DNA from 2 places in the Xanthobacter variabilis genome. Region 1 is predicted to be linked to the other one. Evidence: riboswitches for the same ligand, from Rfam matches in the RefSeq annotation. Region 1 holds a riboswitch; the other holds the start of a gene.
The links. Region 1 has a riboswitch for glycine ahead of gcvT (glycine cleavage system aminomethyltransferase GcvT). Riboswitches for the same ligand answer to the same signal wherever they lie in the genome.
Positions count from the first base shown of each region.

Region 2: linked by a shared signal. The riboswitch ahead of gcvT (glycine cleavage system aminomethyltransferase GcvT) and the one ahead of gcvT (glycine cleavage system aminomethyltransferase GcvT) in region 1 are both predicted to bind glycine.

Region 1 is NZ_CM195533.1:112,896-116,291, reverse strand. It holds gene V5F26_RS00520 (OsmC family protein) at 1-111, opposite strand, end outside; gene gcvH (glycine cleavage system protein GcvH) at 92-469, opposite strand; gene gcvT (glycine cleavage system aminomethyltransferase GcvT) at 473-1,636, opposite strand; glycine riboswitch at 1,705-1,804, opposite strand; glycine riboswitch at 1,808-1,912, opposite strand; gene V5F26_RS00505 (hypothetical protein) at 2,064-2,945, opposite strand; gene V5F26_RS00500 (M16 family metallopeptidase) at 3,115-3,396, opposite strand, start outside.
Region 2 is NZ_CM195533.1:2,194,156-2,197,551, forward strand. It holds gene gcvP (aminomethyl-transferring glycine dehydrogenase) at 1-456, opposite strand, end outside; gene gcvH (glycine cleavage system protein GcvH) at 468-836, opposite strand; gene gcvT (glycine cleavage system aminomethyltransferase GcvT) at 842-1,957, opposite strand; glycine riboswitch at 2,111-2,198, opposite strand; gene V5F26_RS09520 (NAD-dependent malic enzyme) at 2,546-3,396, opposite strand, start outside.

The sequences.
Region 1 (3,396 bases):
CCACAGATGGGCCCGGGAATAGAGGCCGTCGGTGAACACCTCGGCCTCCCGGCTCCAGCGGATGGTGGCGCGGAAGTCGCCGGCCATGGCCTCAGCCGAGGCTCTCGACAAGGGCCTGGTAGGCGCCTTCGTCCATCAGGCCGTCCAGCTCGGCGGGGTTGGAGATCTTCAGCTTCAGGAACCAGCCGTCCACTTCGGGCTGCTGGTTCACGAGGCCGGGATTGCCTTCCAGCTCCGCATTCACCTCGATCACCTCGCCGGAGACGGGGGCATAGACCTCGCTGGCGGCCTTCACGCTCTCCACCACGGCCACTTCCTTGCCTTGCTCCACCACCTTGCCGAGCTCGGGCAGCTCCACGAACACGATGTCGCCGAGCTGGCCCTGGGCATAAGAGGTGATGCCGACCACGGCCACGTCGCCGTCGACGTGCACATATTCGTGGTCCTTGCTGTAGCGCACGATGGTCATGCTTCAGGCCTCTTTCGACGATTTGCGCGCATAGCGCGTCGGCACGAAGGGAAGGGGGGTGACGGTGGCGGCCAGCGGCTTGCCGCGCACCAGAAGCTCGAGCTTCGTGCCCGGCGCGGCGAGCGCCGGTGGCACATAACCCATGGCGATGGGCGCCCCCAGCGTCGGCGCGAAGCCGCCGGAGGTCACCACGCCCACCTGGACGCCCTCATGGAGGATTTCGGCCCCCTCGCGGGCCGGGGCGCGCCCGTCCAGCCTTAGCCCCACGCGCAGGCGCGCGGGGCCTTCCGCAAGCTCGCGCTGGATGCGCGCGGCGCCGGGAAAGCCGCCCTCGGCGCGCCGCCGCTTCTGGATGGACCAGGAAAGGCCCCCTTCCACCGGCGAGGTGGTGGGGTCGATCTCGTGGCCGTAAAGGCTGAGCCCGGCTTCCAGGCGCAGGCTGTCGCGCGCGCCGAGGCCGATGGTTTTCACTTCCGGCTCGGCCGTCAGCGCGCTCCACACCTTCTCGGCATCGGCGGCCCGAAGCGAGATCTCGAAGCCGTCCTCGCCCGTATAGCCAGAGCGGGAGACGTGGACGGGAATGCCGTCGAAGCTGGCGGGGCCGGCGGCCATGAAGTCGAGCGCCAGGGCCTCCGGGCAATGGCGCGCCATGGCGGCCGCTGCCTCGGGGCCCTGAAGGGCAATCAAGGCGCGGTCGAGCAGGGGGGCCAGGCGCACATTGGCCGGCAGATGGGCGGAGATGTGCTCGAAATCGGCGGCCTTGCAGGCGGCGTTCACCACCAGCAGCAGGCGGCCATCCTCCTTCGGGTCAGCCGGGCGGGTGACCATCAGGTCATCGAGGATACCGCCGCTCGCGTCGAGGAGCTGGGAATAGCGCTGGCGGCCGGGCGCCAGGTTCAAGATGTCCGCCGGCACCAAGGCTTCGAGGGCCCGGGCGCAGGTTGCGTGGTCCGGCCCTTCCAGGATCGCCTGTCCCATGTGGGAGACGTCGAACAGGCCCGCATGAGCGCGGGTCCAGGCGTGCTCGGCCAGGATGCCATCTGGATATTGGACCGGCATCTCATAGCCGGCGAACGGCACGATGCGCGCCCCGAGCGCCACATGGGCGGCGAACAAAGGGGTGGTGTGCAACAGGGTCTTGAGGAGAGGGTCGACGGCGTGCGTCATCGCAGCTCCGGGGGATAGCGCCAGGTTGGGGGACCGGGTTCGGAAACCTTGAGTCCTTCGGGCGCCCCCTCTGTCTGCGGAACCTGAGAGATTTCACCGCGCCGTTTGGACTGGCGCGGCTTACTCCTTCGGTGAGCCGCCGGCGCGTGCCGCGGCTGCTTTCCAGAGCGTCGTCCCCCTGCGGTCCTTTGGCCTGAGCGGTTCCGGGGCGGTTGCGCCTTCGGCGCCGGTTCTGCCCGCTGGTGGCGCGCAGCCGGTCTCTCCCGCAGGGATCATCCGAGACGATGCCAGAAGCGGCGGAAACCAAGGCTCCGATTCCGCTTCATAGACAACGTCAATCGCACAATAAGAAAAACCGTGGCGGCGTCAACCGGGGGCGGACGCCGACCTTGGTCGCAGCGATGCGGAGGGCTTTCGCCCCGCGTCATCAGTTCGGCGGGGGCTCGAAGCCACCCGAGGAGGGCGGCGGGGCAAAGCCGCCGCTGCTGGAGCCGCTGCTGCTTCCGCTATGGCTCGACCCGCTGCTGGAGGGGCCGGAGGGCGGCGGCCCGAACACGTCGCTGCTGGGCGCGCCCGGATCCTGCTTGGGCGCGGCCGCGGCCGGAGCGGCCGGCGCGGCCGTCTCGGCGGCGGGCTTCGGCTTGGGCTTGCGCGGCCTGGAGGAGGCCGCGGGCTTCGGCTTTTCGCCCTGCGGATCGTAGCCCACATAGACCACGTAGCGCTCGACCTCGTCGGGCTTGGGCAGCGGGAAGCTGAGCTGGTCCTCGATCACGGTGAAGGCGGACTGCTGCTGGCCGGCGGGAATTTCAACCGGCACCGTGAAGAACTTGGTGGTGACGGTCTTGGGGTTGGGGCCTTCCTCCACCACGGCGACGCGGATCGGCACGCGCACGGTGCCCGGCGTGCCCTTCTCGCCCAGCAGCACGCGGCCTTCGATGCCGACCTTCACGGTCATGGTCTGCCCGGCGATGGCGCATTCGCGGGCCAGCTGGCCCACATTGCCCTGGTAGCGCAGCGCGCCACCTTCCGTGACCTGCCAGGTGCCGGCCCCGGTGCGCACGGTCACGCTCGGGCAGGCATAGGTGACGGCATTGGCGCCGGTGCCCACGGTGAGGGCCGGCGTGGCGGCGCTGTTCACGCCCGCCGCATTACCCGTGGCGACGCCCGTATCCTGGGCGCCGAAGCTGCCGTCGAGGTTCTCGCCCGAGGCGCATCCGGCCAGGGCCAGCGCCAGGGCCAAGCCGACGAGGCCGCGTGCGGAGGTTCCTGCCGGCGCAGGGGCCGTGTCGCTTGCCAGTTGGCGTCCCATGTCGCTCATCTCCATAGGCTTATCCATATGGCGTGGTTATACCAAACGGTACGATGAACGCACCGTGCGAAGGCCCCCCATTTACGGTTTGGTGACCAAAAGCCGGAAACATGGTGAACGGGCGCCGCGCGCCCGTTGCCTTCCGGTGCATCAAGCCGGTGCATCAAGATCAGCCGCCGGACAGGCCCACCGGCTTGCCCACCACCACCACCAGCGCCTTGCGCGCGGTGGCGAGGCGCGCGGCCACGCGCTTGATGTCGTCCAGCGTCACCGCTTCCACCAGCGTGTTGCGGCGATCGATGTAATCGATGCCGAGCTCGTCGAGCTGGATCTGCAGCAGCTGCCCCGCCACCTTGGACGAGGTGTCGAACCGCAGCGCATAGCTGCCGGTGAGATAGCTCTTCGCCTCCTTCAGCTCCTCCGGCGTGGGGCCGTCATCGAGGATGCGCTG
Region 2 (3,396 bases), 2.1 Mb from region 1:
CACCGCCTCGGCGACCGCCGTGGCCTCATCCAGCAGCGAGGCGGAGGCCACCGGCAGGCCGGTCAGCTCGCTCACCAGGGTCTGGAAATGGAACAGCATTTCCAGACGGCCCTGGCTGATCTCCGCCTGATAGGGGGTGTAGGCGGTGTACCAGGCGGGGTTCTCGAACATGTTGCGCTGGATGACCTGCGGCACCTTCACGCCGTGGTAGCCCGCGCCGATGAAGCTCTTCATCACGGTGTTGCGGGCCATGAGGCCGGACAGCTCGTCCAGGGCCTCAGCCTCGTCAATGGCGGCGGGCAGGTCGAGAAGGCGCCGCAGCCGGATGGATTCGGGCACGGCCTGGTCGATGAGATCCTCGACGGATGCGGCACCAATCGTGGCCAGCATGGCGGCGATGTCGGTGTCGCCGGGGCCGACATGCCGGTCGACGAACGCGAAGGGGGCGGAGGTCATTGCGGGTCCTGTCAGCCGATAAGGGCGTTGTAGGCGGCTTCGTTCATGAGGCTTTCGAGCTGGCTTGCGTCGGACAGGCGCATTTTCCAGAGCCAGCCGTCGCCGGTCGCGGCGGCATTGACCCGCGCCGGATCGGAGGTGAGGGCTTCATTGACCTCGATGACCTCGCCAGCGGTGGGCGCATAGACCTCCGAGGCGGCCTTGACGGATTCCACCACCACCACCACGTCGCCCTTCGACACGGCGCGCCCCGGTTCGGGCAATTCCACGAAGACGAGGTCGCCGAGCTGGCCTTGTGCATGATCGGTGATGCCGACCGTGGCAATGTCGCCTTCGACCCGCAGCCACTCGTGATCTTCGGTGTAATAGACGGACGACATGAGACTTATCCCTTGCGATAGCGGTGCTGGGTGAAGGGCAGGGGGTGGATCGCCATGGGGATCAACTTGCCCTGCAGGTCTGCGTGGAGGCGGGTTCCGGGCGTGGACAAAGCGAGCGGCACGTAGCCCATGGCGACCGGATGATCGACGGAGGGCCCAAAGCCGCCGGACGTGACGCGGCCAACGGCATTGCCCTCGGAATCGCGAAGCACGGTTCCCGCCCGCACCGGCCGGCGGCCCTCGGCCCTGAGGCCGACGCGCTTCTCGTTGGCGCCCCGCGCCAGCAGGTCACGCAAGGCGGGCGCGCCGACGAAAGCGCCGTCCGCCCGCACGCTTTTGGGGATCGCCCACATCAAGGCGGCGTCGACCGGATTGGTGAGGGGCGTGATGTCGTTGCCGTGCAGGCAGAGGCCGGCTTCGAGGCGCAGGCTGTCGCGGGCGGCAAGGCCGACCCAGCTCACGCGCTCATCGGCCAGAAGCCGGGACAGGAGCGCGCGGGCATCCTTCTCCGGCAAAGCGATCTCGAACCCATCCTCGCCGGTGTAGCCCGAGCGGGTGAGGAACCATTCGGGGTGGGGCTCCACGGCCTGCATGAAGGACAGGGCGCCGGCATCGACGCCGGCCGCGCCGAGCACGGCTTCGGCGTCCGGTCCTTGCAGGGCGAGAAACACGCGATCGAGCGGCGCGATGGTGACATCGAGCGGCGCGGCGAGGGCGCGCAGATGGGCTTCGTCGGCAACCGCATTGCCGGCATTGGCGACCAGCATGAAGCGCGCTTCATCCAGCCGGGTGACGATGACGTCGTCGAGAATTCCGGCTTCGTGATTGAGTAGAAAGGAATATTTCGAGTGTCGTGGGGCCAGGGCTGCCGCCTGGAGGGGACAGGCGCGATCGAGCAGCGCGCCGGCATCGGCGCCGGACAGCTCGAACAGCTTCATGTGCGAGATGTCGAACAGACCCGCATGCGCGCGGGTGTGCTGATGCTCCTTCATGACGCCGGCCGGATAGGTCAGCGGCATGAGCCAGCCTGCAAAAGCGCCGAAACGTGCCTCAGCTTGCCGATGCAGATCTTCCAGGGGGAGGTGTTTTACCGGAAGGTGACTTGCTTCATCGCCCGCCATGACTTCTCCAGAACAGCACGAACCCGACCGCTACGCGCGATCATTGCGTGCCCCTCTGTCTGAAGCCTGAGAGACTCGTGCGAACCAGCGAGATGCGGGCTGCACTTACACCTTCGGCGCGGGGCCGTCAGACCCCGACTTTCCAGAGTGTCCTTACTGTTTCCGGTTCTTTTGCCTGAGAGATTTCGGGCGATTTCCCCTTCGGCGGCAGCGTTATGCTGCACTCTCCCGGAAACAGCTTAAGGCTTGTTGAGCCTTTCGACGCTGGCATCAGATATAGCGGCCGGAAGTTTGTCAACCCCACTTCCGTTTCACTCCACAAAAGCGGTTGAGCGACTGTTTTTTAGGCATAATACAACCACGGGAAGATGGCGGCGCCGTTGTGTACCAGAACAACGTGGCGGTCTGTGACCTGCTGTTCCAGGCGCTGGTGGAGGCGCGATCGCTTCATTCCCGCTTCTCGCCCGCGCGGTCGCACAGTGGCGACCGCGCGGATCTCGTCCTTGCCATGGCGCTCGGTCTCACTGCCCCCGGATGATCCCGGGGGCGCCAGCCGCCGCGGGCCGCCCTAAGCGGGCGATCCGCTCGCTAAACCGCTTCGACGGGGCAATAGACCGGCCACCACTGCCCCGAGCGCACCTTCTCGACGACGTCGTCCGGCTTCTCGTGCGAGAGGCCCTGGGCGATGGCAGTGCGCGCCACTTCGATGGCGACCACGCTGGAGGTGGTGCGCAGCTCCGCGTTCGATGGCAGGAGAGAGGCGCCGGGAGAGGCCTCGGGCGCCTGGCCGGCTACGGCCTGCGCGGCGGCGAAGATCATCTCGTCGGACACCATCGCGGCACGGGAGGCGATGACGCCGAAGCCGAGGCCGGGATACAGCGCGGCATTATTGGCCTGGCCGATCCTGTAGGTCACCCCATCAAGCACCACGTCGTCGAACGGGGCACCGGTGGCGACGAAGGCCTTGCCCTTGGTCCAGGTCAGGATCTGCGTCGGCGTGGCTTCGTGCAGCAGCGTGGGGTTGGAGAGCGGGAAGATGATCGGGTGTTCCACGTGGGCGGCCATCGTGCCCACGATCTCCTGGGTGAACTGATGGGGCGTGGTGGAGGTGCCGATGAGGATGGTGGGCTTCACCGCCGCCACCACCGTCGCAAGGTCGATGATGCCGCCCTTCGCCGCCGCGGCAGCCCGCAGCGCGGACATTTCGGGCCAGCGCGTTTCGGCCGCCGGGATCGCCTCGCAGCGGGTGCGGGCGAGGCCTGCCACTTCCGCGTCGGGGCGCGCATAGGGCCGCTGGAAGTCGAGCAGTCCATCGGACATGTCGGCCGTGAGGAGGCCGGGCAAGTCGACCAGCCACACGCGGCGCGTGGCCTCTTCCTTGGAGAGGCCATGGCGGACCATCAGGTCGCGGATCTGGTCGGCGATGCCGACGCCCGCCG